Regions from separate parts of the Desulfitobacterium chlororespirans DSM 11544 genome, predicted to be linked through region 2. Evidence: riboswitches for the same ligand, from Rfam matches in the RefSeq annotation. Region 2 holds a riboswitch; each other region holds the start of a gene.
What was found. A riboswitch is a leader RNA that binds a small molecule or an ion and turns the genes downstream of it on or off. The one in region 2 is predicted to bind molybdenum cofactor.
Positions count from the first base shown of each region.

Region 1 (5,243 bases), on a different contig from region 2:
GGGCAGAACAATGTACAGGGAGCCTGCGACATGGGAGCTCTGCCCAATGTTTACCCCGGCTATCAGAGTGTTACCAACTCAGAAGCGCGGGCTAAGTTTGAAGAGGCCTGGGGAGTTTCCCTTAATCCCAATCAGGGCTTCATGATTCCGGATATGTTTGATTCAGCGGTCAAGAAAGAATTGCGGGCCATGTATATCATGGGAGAAGATCCTGTGCTGACCGATGCCGACGCCAATCATGTGCGCAAAGGCCTGGGGGCTCTGGATTTCCTGGTTGTTCAGAACATCTTTATGTCTGAGACTGCCGAACTGGCCGATGTCATTTTGCCGGGGGCCAGCTTTGCGGAAAAGGACGGCACGTTCACGAATACCGAGCGCCGGGTGCAACGGGTTAATCGGGCGATTAAGCCGATCGCCAATACGAAGGCCGACTGGGAAATCATTTGCGAGCTTGCCAACCGGATGGGTTACCCGATGACTTACCCATCGCCCGCAGAGATTATGCTGGAAGTTGCCTCGCTGGCACCGCAGTTTGCCGGCATTACCTATGAGCGTCTGGGCAAAAAAGGTCTGCAATGGCCGGTTCCCCATGCCGAACATCTGGGCACAAAGTTCCTGCATGCAGGGAAATTTACCCGCGGTAAAGGCGTGTTCATGGTGATTGAGCATCAACTGCCGGATGAGCTGCCTGATGAAGAGTACCCATTCCTGCTGACCACGGGCCGCAAGCTGCAGCATTATAACATCTCCACCCGTTTTTCGGCGGCGCTGGATGAGCATGCCCCCGAAGAATTGGCTGAGCTTAATCCTAAGGACGCCCGGCGATTGGGGATTCAGGATGGAGAGAAAATCAAGGTAGTTTCCCGCCGCGGCGAAGTAGTAACCAAGGTTTGGGTAACCAAACGAGTTCCGCCGGGAGTGCTCTTTATGACCCTGCACTACAGGGAGTCACCGACCAATGTCTTAACCAACGGAGCGTATGATAAAGTAACCAAGACCTACGAATATAAGGTCTGTGGTGTGCGTGTGGAAGCTCTGAAGTAATTTAAGCAATAAAGAAAACTCGCTTCAGGTGGAGTTTCAACTCTATCTGAAGCGTAGTTGACTTATCCGCGGAGTGGATAAGAATAGGAGAGTGTCTGGCTATATCCAGTATATAGCGTGGGGCACTCTCGTTTTGTTACAAAAAAAGGCAGCAATGGCTAAAACCTTCTAAAGCTCTACCCTAGGCATGTTTTCTCTATCTATGTTACAATATAAGACAAAAGTTTAAACGTTGATAGAGACAAGGGAGATATATGATATGGGTGCTGATTATGGACAAACCCTTCTGCCGATGACCGGGATTATTCTGGCCGGTGGGAAAAGTTCCCGCATGGGTTGCAACAAGGCTTTTATTGAATGGGATGGGGCACCGCTCATCGAACACAGCTTAGCTGTCTTCAATGCGGTTTTTGCGGAAGTGATGATTAGCAGCAATCATCCGGAGCTTTACGCTAACTATGGAGTAAAGGTGATCAAGGATAACTATCCGGATCATGGGCCGTTAGGTGGATTGGAAGCATGCTTGCGAGAAGCCCGCTATGATTATGCCTTTTTTGCTGCTTGCGATATGCCTTTTTTGAATACAGAGGTGATTCGATTTATGGCTGGGGAAATTGAAGGAGAGGATATTTTAGTTCCCGAGATTGATGGTGGAGTTCACCCTCTGCATGCTTTTTACCACAAAAATTGCCTCCCTTTGCTTGCCGAGAGCTTAAAGGCAAAGCATCTTAAACTGACAAAGCTTGTTCAGCAATACAGCAGAGTGCGTTATATAAGGGAAAAGGATTTCCGAGATTTTCCCGCAATGCATCTTTTTTTAAGCAATATGAATACGCCTCAAGAGTGCCTGGAGCTGCGGCAACATAATAGTCAGAGTAATTAATGCTGTAAAAAGAACATTCTTTATTATTTTTAATGGAAAAAATGTTATTTATCTGGAATATATTAAGAAATATTAATAAGGATTAAGAAATATTATTCCTTTGAACCTCTTTTTGCAATCTCCAAAATGGTGTATACTACAAGTAGTACATTCTTCTATAATTTTTTTTAAATATGGTATGATGAGCAAATAGAATATGTTTATGTGCTCCGAAACTGGAAACCTAAAGTGAGCTATGGTTTGCCAGTCGTGCATTCTGCACCGGGTATTATTGGAAACAGTAATGCCTCCCATTTGGAAAGGAGTCTGTAGGGTATGCGGGAGCTCCGCGGTTTTACAGACCGTGGGGCTTATTTATTTTGTGGAATAATGAACGTGAAGGTGAGGGGAATCTATGCAAGATCAATATCGGCGCCAGATCGAATACCTGAGGATTTCCATTACAGATCGCTGCAATTTACGATGTAAATATTGCATGCCCGCTGAAGGAGTTCAATGGATTCCTCATGAGCGCATCTTAACCTATGAGGAAATACTGCGTGTCATGCGGATTAGCACTACCTTAGGCTTTAGACGGTTCCGCATCACCGGCGGGGAACCCTTAATTAGGTCCGGAGTCCTGGAATTTTTGCAGAATGCCTCGCAAATTCCAGGAGTGGAAGATTTGATGCTGACCACCAATGGGATACTTCTTGCGGACATGGCAGAAGATCTGAAAAAGGCGGGAGTTAATCGGGTCAATATAAGCCTGGATACGTTCAATGAAGATAGGTTCCGGGAACTTACCCGTGGTGGGGATATTAAGAAAGTCTTTCAGGGAATACACCGCTCTCTCGAAGTAGGGCTGCATCCGGTTAAGCTTAATGTGGTGGTTGTTCGTGATTTCAATAGCCATGAGCTGCCCCGTTTTATGGAATTAGCTCGTGACTATCCGCTTCATGTTCGCTTTATCGAATTGATGCCGATCGGAATCAGCTCGGATAAGCGCAGTGATTTTGTATCTATCGATGAGATGAAAGCAATACTGGGTTTAGAGGGCCTTAAAGCCACTCACGATATTCAAGGGGGAGGTCCTGCAGAATATATCACTTCAGAGGGCTTTAAGGGCAGTGTGGGCTTTATCAGCGCTATCAGCAAACATTTCTGCAGCACTTGCAATCGAATTCGCCTGACTCCCGACGGGAAGCTGCGCCTGTGCTTGCACAGTTCCAAAGAAGTGGATTTTCGTGAAGTGCTTCGCTCCAACAAGAGTGATAATGAAGTCAGGGATGTTTTTGCCCAAGCGATTTGGAATAAGCCGGCTGAACATCATATGAATGATCAGGCTTGGCAGGATCAACGGATTATGTCCCAGATTGGAGGATAATTATGGAACTGACACATTTTGATGAAGAAGGCCGGGCACGTATGGTGGATGTCTCAGATAAGGCGGAGACGACCCGAGTGGCTACTGCCCGGGGTAGAGTAGAAATGCAGGCGGAGACTTTGGAGAGGATTCGCTCAGGACAGATTGCCAAAGGGGATGTGTTGGCGGTGGCCCAGGTCGCGGGAATCATGGCAGCCAAACAAACTTCAAATCTGATTCCCATGTGTCACCCTCTGGCTATTACAGGGGCAAAGCTGAATTTCGAAATTGTTCCTCCCGGAACCATAGAAATCGAAGGAATTGTCAAAGTCACGGGTAAAACCGGGGTTGAGATGGAAGCTCTTACGGCTGTCAGTGTTGCTGCCTTAACTATTTACGATATGTGCAAGGCTATTGACAAGACCATGGTCATCGGCGATATCCGGCTTATGGAGAAAACCGGCGGCAAGAGCGGGCACTTTATTCGTGAAGACCACTTAAAGGGCATAATTTAAAGGGATAAATTCGAATTAATTTGAAGCGAATTAGGAGGAACGATAATGGCGAAGATTATCGCAGTCTGTACAAGTGAGAAAAAAGGGATGCGGAAAAAAAATGTAGGGGAGGGAGTGCTGAAGGTTAATTTTGGTATCGAAGGAGATGCTCATGGCGGGGATTGGCATCGTCAGGTAAGCTTGCTGGCGATGGAAAGCATCAAGAAGATGCAGGATATGGGGCTTGATGTGGGACCGGGAGATTTTGCCGAGAATTTAACCACCGAAGGAATCGATCTGGTTAGTCTGCCCTTGGGCACAAAATTAAAGATTGGTGAAACCGGCGTGGGCGAAGTGACACAGATCGGTAAAGAATGTCACACCCGATGTGCTATTTATTATCAAGCGGGAGACTGTGTTATGCCCAAGGAAGGGATCTTCATCCGTGTTCTGGACGGCGGCCCTATAAGTGTGGGAGATAGTGTTGAGGTGATGGAGTAATGTTGAGAGTTGGAGTTATAACCGCCAGTGATAAAGGATCTCAGGGGCAAAGAGAGGATCTTTCCGGTGCTGTTCTCAAGGAACTGGTGAAAGAGATTGACGGTGAGGTTGTTCTCTATACCATTCTTCCGGATGATCGGGAACTTTTGGCCCAAACGATGAAAAAGTGGGCTGATGAAGAGGGCTTAGACCTTATTCTGACCACAGGTGGCACAGGTTTCTCCCTGCGTGATGTCACCCCGGAGGCGACGATTGCTATTGCGGATCGTATGGTCCCTGGGATTGCTGAAGTGATGCGTTATGAAAGCTACAAAATTACTCCGAAGGCTATGTTGAGCCGGGCAGTAGCGGCCTTGCGCAAGCAGACTTTAATCATCAATATGCCGGGTTCGCCTAAGGCCTGTAAGGAGTGTTGGGCAGCTCTTGTCCCTGCTTTGCCCCATGGAATTCAGATCCTCAAAGGCGAGGCCAGCGAGTGTGCTGCGCCTGTTCATCAATAGGCATCTTCAGCGTATTTTTTAGGTTTTTTAGATTCAATTTAATATAAAATTTTTTTTGCTTGTCACTCCTGTCCTTTTCCTGCGTACTCTATAGTAAGGGAAAGTGGAAATGGGGTGACATTGTTTTGAAGGCGATTGCTTTTATTGATTATGAAAATATATGGACTGGACTCTTTGAACAAGGTTATGAATTAACTCCGGAAATCCTTATGGAATCCATTCAACTGTATGCTAAACAAAATGACTATGTTCTATCTGCTATTTATCTCTATGCTAATTTCGATCGGGAAGAATTCTGGCGTGCCCAGACTTCCTTTGAGAAGATTCATGTATATACACGCCATGTTTACGGAAAGAACAATTTTGCCAGTACAGGATTAAGGCGGAATGCGGCGGATGTGGAGCTCATATTGGAAGCGCAGGAGATCTTGCTGACCCGTACCGCAACCTTTGATGTGTTTCTTCTTCTAACTGGG
Region 1 is NZ_FRDN01000005.1:413,510-418,752, forward strand. It holds gene fdhF (formate dehydrogenase subunit alpha) at 1-1,044, shown strand, start outside; gene mobA (molybdenum cofactor guanylyltransferase) at 1,304-1,927, shown strand; molybdenum cofactor riboswitch at 2,123-2,249, shown strand; gene moaA (GTP 3',8-cyclase MoaA) at 2,322-3,293, shown strand; gene moaC (cyclic pyranopterin monophosphate synthase MoaC) at 3,296-3,787, shown strand; gene BUA14_RS07845 (MOSC domain-containing protein) at 3,833-4,267, shown strand; gene BUA14_RS07850 (MogA/MoaB family molybdenum cofactor biosynthesis protein) at 4,267-4,767, shown strand; gene BUA14_RS07855 (NYN domain-containing protein) at 4,893-5,243, shown strand, end outside.
Region 1: linked by a shared signal. The riboswitch ahead of moaA (GTP 3',8-cyclase MoaA) and the one ahead of BUA14_RS08505 (FecCD family ABC transporter permease) in region 2 are both predicted to bind molybdenum cofactor.

Region 2 (5,243 bases):
ATAAACAGGCATCTTGAGATCCTGCATTTTTTTGTTGGCATCGGCGGCCTGTTCAGGGGAGATAATGATGTCGAGGTTGGCATCAAGAAGCTCCTCAACGTTGACATCATTAAATGAGCCATAGTTGGGAATATCCTTGATCTGAGGAAATGCTTGGTTCAGCCATGTATAACGGGCGACATCCGCCATAACAGCGACTTTATCCAGCTGGCCCAGCAGGATCAGGGAGCCAAAAGCCCCTTTCCACGAGGTCACGGCGATTTTATTCACCTCGGTGGGAATGGTCACGGTATTGCCTTGCATGTCAACGATTTCACGGGTAGCGGCCGGGGTAGAGGCTCCAGGGGTCTCGGCTGGGTTGGCAGGTTTGGTGCCGGAGCATCCTGTGAGATACCCAAGCAGCAAAACAGCAGACAGCAACAAGGCGACATTCTTTCTCATCTTCTTTAACATGTTTAATCTCCTCTTTGTTAAAATTTTATATGTTAAGCAATCTGTTCCCCTAAAAATAACACATTGCAAAACTACCGTTGGGGCATAGTCCGGCACTCTTCTTATTCTTTTGTAAGCTGCCGGGAGAGCTGTTTTTCGCTATAAAGCAACTCTACCTCTACAGGAGAACCTTTAGGATATTCCATTCCCCGCCGGTAGCGGGCAATGCCTTCAGCCCGGGCAAAGGTCTCGATGTTGTCTCCCATACGGACGGGGTTTGCGATATAGCGTCCATTGTCTGAACTCAAACGGACGCGGGGAAAAAAGTCACTTGTCCTTTTAGCGGAAATATCAACTCCCGCCTCGGCGGTAATAACAGGCCGTTCATAGCAGGGAATATCCAAAAACAGCTCCATAATCGGCGGAATAAGCTCCTCCGTCACCAAGATAGCGGCGTGGGGAGGACCGGGAATTCCGATAACAGGCTTGTTGTCGATGACACCAAGGAGAGCTGCTTTGCCACCCGGGCCGAAGGATAGGCCATGAACAAGAACCGAGCCCAAATCCTCGACAGCAGCCCGGGAAAAATCGCGGTAACCTTCTCCTCCCAGGCCAACGCCGCCGATCAGCACCACCATATCACAGGCGGTTAGTTCGGATTGGATAGCACCTTTCAATGCCGCGATATCGTCTTGGACAGGGGGCCTCAGCCTGGCTGTACCGCCGCATAAACGGATCACAGACTCCACCAGTATGCCGTCTGCTTCCGGGTACTGCCCCGGGGCAGGCGTTATTCCCGGAAGGGTAAGGTCGCTTCCCACCGGAATGATGGCTGCGGTCGGCTTGCAATATACAGAAACCTGTTCTATCCCGCTGTAGCGGAGAATCGCCAGATGGCGCGGCTCAAGAAGAAAGCCTTTTCCCAAAACCAACTCGCCCTTGCGAATGCTGGAAGCGCGGCGGATGATGCCTTCCCCTTTTTCGGATAGGCCCAGCAGCCGGACACTGCCATCACTTTGAAAGGAACAGAGTTCGTAGGCCAGCACCGTATCAAAAGGCTCAGGGATAACATTGCCCATCCCTACGATCTGAAAGCGGTCAGGCGCAAGAAGGGCGGAGACTGAAGCACCCGCCTCTTCACGAACTATGGCAATCCCATCATGGGTTGCATAATCTGCAACGGGAGAGTCCCAGGCCGCCAGAACATCCTGGCCTATAACCCGGTGAAGGGCCTCGGCTAGAGGAACCTGTTCCACGCCGAGGGAAAAATCAGCCGCCAAAGCGAGCTTGGCTAAAGCGTCTTTTTTGGTCGCTGCCGAAGTGTTCTGCCGGTGGCAGCGGCTTTGACAAGCGCTGCAGGGATGATCGCATGTTTGCAAAGCAATCGTTCCTCCTTTAGGTGATCGAAATGCAGGCCTTGATTTCAGACCCTGTGGTATTGGAGATAATTCCGGTGGCAATGATTTTGGTTTCCACCCGGTACAGATCGCGTAAAGTCTGCTCGGAAATAACTTCAGCAGGAGCACCCATAGCATAGATCCCGCCATTTTTGAGCATCAGGACCTTGTGTGAGTAAAGGAAAGCATGATCCGGAAAATGAGAAGACATAATGATGCCCAGACCTTGTTGGGAGAGCTGATGGACCTGATTTAGAACCAGCTGCTGATTGCCAAAGTCCAAAGCGGTGGTTGGCTCATCCATGATCAGCAGCTGGGGCTGCTGAGTAAGAGCCCGGGCGATCAATACGAGTTGCTTTTCGCCCCCGGACAGTTCCAGGTACCGCTTGTTGACCAGATACTGAATGCCGAGACGTTCCACAACGGATTCGGCAATCTCTTCATCTTCCTTCTTGGGGGAAGACATCATGCCGAGATGGGCAGCGCGTCCCATCAGGATGACATCCATGACCGAATAGGAAAAGGGCGGGTTCGTGGATTGAGGGACATAGCCGATCTTTTGCGCGATTTTGGCCCGGGACCAGCGCAGGATGTTTTCACCGTCGATACTGAGGGTACCGCCAAGGATTGGGATCAGAGCCAGCATGGACTTAAACAGCGTCGATTTTCCGACACCGTTTGCGCCCAGCAGGCAAAGAACTTCTCCGTCTGTCAGGGTGAAGTTAATATCCCTGAGAACCGGTTTGTGCGCAGAATAACCGCAAACACCGTCCTTTAATTCAAAGAGCATGTCTAGCCCTCCCTTCCGTACATCATAAGACCGATAAAAAACGGAGCGCCGATGATCGCGGTGAGCACACCCAGGGGGATCTCCACGGCAGTGAGGGATCTTGCCACATTATCCACCAGGAGAAGAAAGACACCGCCACCCATGACCGTTGCCGGAATGAGCACCTTGTTATCCGGTCCCACCAACCTTCTCATCAAATGGGGAATGACGAGGCCCACCCAGCCGATCAAGCCGCCGATGGAAATCGAAGCCGCTGTTAATAATGTCGAGCAGACGATCACGAGACGGCGCAGCTGCTTTGTCTCGATGCCGAGAGTCTTGGCTTCATCATCGCCCATGGATAAAACATTGAGCCGCCACCGTACCAAAAAGAGCGGTACGGCGCCAATCAGCATGAGGATGATGGCCCACTTGATATTAGTAAGGGTGATATTGGAAAGGCTCCCCATCAGCCAATAGGTAATGGCGGGCAGCTTGTCCCTCGGATCGGCGAGAAACTTGATCAAAGAGACAATGGCGCTGGCCAGGGAGGAGATAAATATGCCTGAAAGGACAAGGGACAGGGAAGGATCGCGCTTGATCCGTGTGCCGACCAGGCAGGCTAAGGCCACCGCCCCCAAAGCGAAAACAAAAGCAAACAGCTGAATATAAAAATAGCCAAGACCGCTGAAGATAGCGATGGCCGCTCCCAAGGACGCTCCGGCGGAAGCACCGAGAATATCCGGCGCAACCAGCGGGTTTTTGAACACTGTCTGATAGCAGGCGCCGGACAGAGCCAAAGCTGCACCGATCAGAACCGCGGCCATAATGCGCGGGAAGCGGATAAAGAGAACCACCGTTTCATGGTTTTGGGGCCAGGTTGCGTCAATCGGAAAAACCGCCGAGAGCATGATCAAAACAGTATCCTTGAACGGAATGCCCTCGAAGCGCCCAATGTTGAATGAGACCAAGAAAACGATAATCAGCATAGCAGCTAAAATCATCAGTCTAAAATGTGCCGCCCGTATTTTTTTTTGCCGCTCTGAATTGACCATAAACTTTCCTCCAAAATCAAATCAAAAATTTCTAAATAAAAAGGCCGTATCTCCCGTCTCGAAAGATACAGCCGCAAAACAACACCTATCAGTAATGATAGATGCACAAGTCTTGTCTTTCTCCTTCTCAACGTGAAAGGCGGCATCGTTTCCAATACCACCCCGTGAACCTGTATCGCGCTGCCAAGGCGCGCAGCGATACTGTTCAGGCCTGAAAACCGTAAACTAAGGGATAGGTCGGCAGGCTCGGATACTCATATAAAATTATGGTCATCATTATATCACTAATAAATAGCTAATTCTATTAAAAAAATATTAACATTTATTAATTTTTATTAGTTTATATAGTTTTACATTAGGTTTCATTAGGTTTTATTCCATTGATCTTTATCGTCTTCGTTATTTATTATTAGCTTTTGTTAATCTTTATTGGTTTTCAGTAATTGCCTTTTTCCCGATATTACGAAAGTGGGCACCAGCAGGGATGTGTGAATGTATGATCTTCTGAAGAAACCGGACATAGTTCGGGAGGAAATGTGGGATGACATCAAAAAGACTCCCCTATGCCGTTGTAAGCCGCATTGAGAAGTCTTTTTATCAGCTCAATATCCCTTGCCCTGATCCCGGAAGTGCCGTTCAATCTCACGTTTAGCATCCCGCTCGGCAATATCCTGGCGTTTATCATAGTTCTTTTTCCCCCGGCAAACCCCGAGTTCGATTTTCGCCAGGCCGTGTTTAAGGTAAATCTTAGTGGGAACCAGGGTCAGCCCCTGTTGCTGCACTTTCCCGATCAGCTTGATGATCTCGGAGCGATTGAGGAGGAGTTTGCGCTTGCGCAGGGGATCATGATTAAAACGGTTCCCCTGCTCATAGGGGCTGATATGCAGCTGATAAAGCCAGACTTCACCGTTTTCGATCCGGGCATAGCTGTCTTTGAGGTTGACACGTCCGTTGCGAATGGATTTGATCTCGGTTCCGGTAAGGATAACTCCGGCTTCCAGCTTCTCTTCTACAAAATAATCATGATAGGCTTTGCGATTGTCAGAGATGACTTTTATTCCTTCAGATGCCACAAGGCTCCTCCTCTCTATGCGTTATCACGTACAGTGTAAACTTTCAGATCTTCAGTATAGCATAGACTTTCGCCTTTTTCCAGCAGAGGCCGCCGTCCGGCGCAGTCTCCCTTCCCGCACAGCCTTCCTGCCCAGCCCGATACCGGCTCAATGCAAAAAAGAAGCAGAGGAACTCACTCCCCTGCTTCCCTGCCTAAGTCGTTTTAAATTAAGAACGGAGCGATAATCAGAGAAATCGTACCCATAACCTTAATCAAAGCGTTTAAGGATGGACCGGCCGTATCCTTGAAGGGGTCCCCTACAGTGTCCCCGATGACAGCTGCAGCATGGGTGGGGGTTCCTTTACCGCCGAGATTTCCAGCTTCAACATACTTCTTGGCATTGTCCCAGGCTCCACCGGCGTTAGCCATGAAGATGGCCATCAGCAATCCGGAAACTGTTCCGCCGGCCAGCATTCCACCTAAAGCATCCTTACCGAGTAAAAATCCTACCAGGATCGGAGAGCCTATGGCTAAGA
Region 2 is NZ_FRDN01000006.1:55,094-60,336, forward strand. It holds gene BUA14_RS08490 (ABC transporter substrate-binding protein) at 1-453, opposite strand, end outside; gene BUA14_RS08495 (molybdopterin-binding protein) at 555-1,811, opposite strand; gene BUA14_RS08500 (ABC transporter ATP-binding protein) at 1,828-2,619, opposite strand; gene BUA14_RS08505 (FecCD family ABC transporter permease) at 2,622-3,653, opposite strand; molybdenum cofactor riboswitch at 3,758-3,917, opposite strand; gene smpB (SsrA-binding protein SmpB) at 4,256-4,726, opposite strand; gene BUA14_RS08515 (sodium-translocating pyrophosphatase) at 4,930-5,243, opposite strand, start outside.

Region 3 (5,243 bases), on a different contig from region 2:
GGAAACACAATACCCTTTGCAGGGAATTTTGTCCTTGCCGGATCATTGTTCGGCAAGGGTTCCGGCTGTGGTCCTGGTACATGGCTCCGGCCCCGCGGATATGGATGAACGCATCGGCGCGAATAAGCCGTTCCGCGATATTGCCGAAGGACTGTCCAGCAAAGGAATCGCCGTACTCCGCTATGACAAGCGCACAAAGGTTTACGGAAAACAGATGCTGAAAGCAGGTCCCGGCGCTGTGACTGTGGAAAGCGAAACCATAGAGGATGCCATCCTCGCCGCCAACCTGCTTAAAAATGACGCCAGAATTGACCCCGGCCAGGTGTATATTTTGGGTCACAGCCTCGGCGGTATGCTCGCACCGCGTATTGACGCGGAGGGCGGTGATTTCGCGGGTATCATCATCTGCGCAGGCTCGCCCCGCCTTTTTAGCGATATTTTATTGAGTCAAAACGAGGATATGCTGGGCCAACTGCCAAAATTGCTGCAATGGATCGCGAATAAACAAATTGCAGGACTCAAAGCCAAATTCACCGCTATCGCCGGCATGAGCGAAGAAGAAGCCAAGCAGATGAAGGTTTTTGGCAGAACCTACGCATGGTATTTCAAGGAGATGGACTCCCATCCTGCTGCCGATTACCTTGCCAGGACGGAAAAGCCCGTGCTGATTTTGCAGGGCGACAAGGATTTTCAAGTCACCGCAGAAAAGGATTTCGCCCTCTATCAGCAAATCTGCATCGGTAAACCCAATGTCTCTTTCAAGCTCTACCCCGGACTGAACCACCTGTTTATGAAGTCGGTTTACGGCAGGGTCAAGGATTTTAAAAAAGAGTACAAAATCCCGCAAAAAGTGTCTGCAGAGGTTTTGGCGGATATCGCAGAGTGGATAGGCAAGGTATGATTAATCTCGCATCATCAACAACCTGATAAGCGCTGCCTCAGCATATCCCAATCTGCCATAAACTGACGTGTCAGATTGGGCCGTCTCCTTACCGCCAACGGATGGTAGGAGACGATGCAGGGATATCCCAGTATAACATGCCATCCCCCCCTCAGATTCTTCACATGGGCCTCTTTATCATCAAACATCGCCTGAACAACGGTATCCCCCAGACAAACGAGCAATTTCGGCTGTATCGTTTCTATTTGTTGAATCAGAAATGGTTTACTGAAAGCCCTGGCTTCTCCTTTATTATATCGGCGAAGGGGCCTGCATTTTAAAAGATACGTTATATAAATGTCATCCGGCGCCAAATTAGCTCGATGCAAAGCCGTCTGCAGCGTTTGCCTTGTGCCGCAGACATATTCATGGCCCTCTTTATCTTCGCGGGCGCCTGGATTATCTAAAATTATAACAACAGGCGCCTGGGGATTACCCTCTCCCCAAATGATCCGCGATTTTTCCGTGCAGACTTCGCATTCTTTATAAGCGGCGGCTTCTTTGGGCAATTTATCTTCCGGCCAAATTGCCGGCTCAAAGCACGAATCCATATTAACTCTCCTAACCCTGCTGGGATTATTAGACTAAGTATTTCGCTATCGCTTATTGGTTATATTGCCCACAATTTGCGATATATTTCCTGCCCCCATTACTCATTACTCATACCGATTGCCTTTCCTGCACTTTTGCCACTCTTAAACAGGTATACGCTTTCTATCTGCCTTATACCGATGATTGATATATTTTCAATCTAAAATAACAAGTAATGTTGCTTCGTTAACCTGCATCGACACATGGTGTTATCAGGAAAATTAAACCACTTGCTCCCAAAACCAAACAAAACCATTGATAAATATAAACATTATGCAGTATAATATCATTGAAGGAGTGTATGTTATGTTTATATCGGTTTGACAACGACATTCATAAGCCTCACCTTCTCACCAACACCAATACAAACAAGATAAACATCACCATTGAGTTGAACATTTCCAAGCTATCGGATACCAGTCATCGTGCTGGTTTTGACGGTGAATTTAGATTAAAAACTGAAAAACGAATCTCCGAGCCGGGATGATCCTAAAGAGCAATCTATGGACACCGGACAGGGCCCAGGCCCTCGGGGTATACTTGGAAACGGGTATGCCTTCACGCTTGAAAAGGAGGTGGATTAAAGCCAACTGTATTAAAATCAGTAATGGCTCCGCTTTCTATTGGCGGAGCCATTATTTTTTTTCGTTAAAAGAATTTTAAATTTATTAGGTGGTGAATTTCATTGCTGAATATAAAATTAAACCAGGTCATGGAACTTTTTTCAGAGAATTATAATATCCAACTTCATGAGGCTGAAGAATATTTTATGGCAATTGTCGCTGTTGGATTATCTTTAACTAAAGAAATGAGAAGAGATATAACTTCGATCTATAATCAGAATAAAGACATGTTTTTTGAAAACGCGAAAAATTTTTCAGGGTACGATCATATCTTACTGAGCAGCGGCGACCTGGAACAAGAAGTTTATGCTAAAAAAACGTTAGGCATTTTACTAAGTGCTGAACAATCCGAGCTCATCAAAGTGAAAGTCTTGCGGCTCATCAAGAAATATTACAAAGATGTCTATATTTATGCCCAAAATAATAACTACGATGGCTTCAGGAAAAAATTATCAGCCATCGAAGATACCAGCAAAAACCTCAAGCTGACGGAAACGCTGATTGTTTTATATTTTTACACTATGAAACAACTCAATGAAAATTTAATCAACCTGCAAGTCGTCGAAAATGCTTTTAATACGGCAAGCCTGTTTATTAACATTAACCCCATCAATACAGACATCCAAAGTGAATTAAAAAGAGAGAACCGCTTAGCCCAAGTAAGGCAGATCGTCAAGGATGAGCTTGGGGTAATAAAAAAACCCTCAGATATTCTCTACAGTAAAAATAAAGACTTAAAAACTGTTGTCAGCTGTTTGCGCAACCTCCTGCTCATCGATAAATTAGATGTTGATTTCATTGCCTCTAAGGTTAACCAGGATGATTTGGATAAAGTCATGCTGGCCTTTATCAAAACCACGGGAAAATCGGATTTTGATAAAACTCAGGTTATACAGTCCTTCGGTGCCGGTTATATTGTAAAAATGCTTCTTAATGAATATTTAAAAACGAGGGAACTTTATCTTTCTTCCAATGATGAAGATGCCCGATATTCTGAATTGAAAGTTCTGAAGGAGCAATTGGATAATGCCTTATCCGAAAAGGATACTGCTGAAATCCAGACCCAAAAACTCAAAGATGAGTTTGAAAATTATGAGCTTAAACTGAAGAAGGCCTTGTCGGAGCAAAGCAGATTTTATGAAGCACAAATCAATGAGCTGAATAAGGAGATCGATAGCCTTAAAACAAACCTGGATGCGGAAATGAAAAACAGAGAGGAACTTTTTCAGCTTCGTGAGTTTTTCATTGATCTTAAAAACGATGATTTATCCAACGATGATTTACCCACAGAGACTTCCGTGGATCTATCGAGATTTATCGCCAATAAGAAGCTCTTAATCATCGGCGGAGCCCCCAGTTGGCAGAAACGGTTAAAGGCTAAGTTCCCCACCATTCTTACGGTCGATGGCTTTAATGACAAGATTGAACTTAGAAATTACGGCGAGGTGGATTTTGTTCTCTTCTATTCAAAATATATGAGCCACAAAACCTATTATAAAACTGTGGATTTCGTAAGAGCCAATGATATTCCGGCCGGTTATATCGGCAAAACAAATATGGATTTAGTCGAATTTGAAATAGCCGAAGAATTAAATAAACGCTTAGTCGCTCATTAACGAAGATGCCATGGGGCTTGGACCTCATGGCATCTTTTGATTATATTGAAAAATTCATACCCTCAAACGATTCTTTGTTCAATACGATTGGCGTTATCGTTTCACCATAAAAATCTTCCGCTTCGCCAAGCACTTTACATCCGAATTTTAATAACATCTTTAATGTTACTTCCCTTGCTTCAACATATAACTCCTCCGTATAGAGGCTAAACATCTCTTTTAACGAATAGACCGCTATTTTTTGACCAAGGCCTATCCCCCGTAATCTCTTATCGACAGCAAACCTTCCCCAATGCCATTGCTCCTCTTCCTTCCAGGCCGCCGCTATCCCAATAATATCTTCTCCTGCTCTTGCACACCACCAGATCGGCTTTAAATCATTTTGCAACGGAACCGATTCTGCAGGAATATTCTGCTCACCTGTAAACACCTCTGTGGCTAACTTTATAGCCTGCTCCCGATAATTCTCCGCAACTTTTTCGAAGAAAATTCTCGAATCATTTTTTTTAAGATTGTTCTTTAAAGCAAGAATACGAAATGCTCTAAAGGCCCTGACAATATTGTCTGTGTCCTCCTTGTCCCCCAGCTCCAGAATTTCATTCATAAACGTATTTGCTTTATCATCCCCATCATTAATAGCCCTCAACCCTAATGGCAAAAGGCAGATATCTTTCATTCTCTTGTCATCCTGAGATCGTTTCAACTCCAAGTAATGTTTAGCTTCCAGATTGCTAATGATTCTGCTGAGTGAAGCCTTATCCATGCCCAGGTTTATCAATAATTCATTAAAAGGAGTTTCTCCGTTCTGCTTCAGGTAGTTTAGTATGTGCGCTTGAGCAAGTGTCAGATCTGAATTAAAGCAATTATGATTTAATAAGCCCAATTCCCTCACGATTAACCTTATCTCTTTCCTAAGGATTTCTTCTTTAGTCATACCCGCCTCCAAAATTATCTCGTTGATATTATCAACTATTATACCTCGTCTTTGAGTTTTTGCAAGGTGGTTTTTACTAAACAGCTAATAACTTTCACCGTCGGGTTATCGTCACGTGTAACGCACAGAAAGGGCTATGCTTTTTCGTTTTAGAAAAACATAGCCCACACTTTTTATCTGCTGCCTGAAAGCCGTTTGGTTTTGACTCTTTATGGGAACGTATGACCTGTTCCACATAGTCAGGGTCAGGGTGCCCCTGTCATCGTCCCCGTTTTCAAGAATTACGGCAAAGGTCAAAAAACCAAACATCCCACTATCGAACTATTTTACATTAAGGAAGCGCTGTGTTCCCATGAATCTTCAAATTCGTTTTAATCCTGGGCGGATACTCCTTCAGGGTCGTCGCCATGTTGGTCGTGATCTTCAAGGTTTCTTTTCTGTTTCTTTCCTTCTTTACCGGGTCTATTCTGTTTAGGGCAACAAGGGTTTTCAGCAACTCTGAGTAAGAGTTGAGCATGTTATCGCGGTGCATGGCATAT
Region 3 is NZ_FRDN01000004.1:623,435-628,677, forward strand. It holds gene BUA14_RS05715 (alpha/beta hydrolase family protein) at 1-901, shown strand, start outside; gene BUA14_RS05720 (uracil-DNA glycosylase) at 916-1,491, opposite strand; molybdenum cofactor riboswitch at 1,991-2,122, shown strand; gene BUA14_RS05725 (hypothetical protein) at 2,217-3,770, shown strand; gene BUA14_RS05730 (GNAT family N-acetyltransferase) at 3,811-4,704, opposite strand; partial or broken gene BUA14_RS05735 (DUF3102 domain-containing protein) at 5,036-5,243, opposite strand, start outside.
Region 3: linked by a shared signal. The riboswitch ahead of BUA14_RS05725 (hypothetical protein) and the one ahead of BUA14_RS08505 (FecCD family ABC transporter permease) in region 2 are both predicted to bind molybdenum cofactor.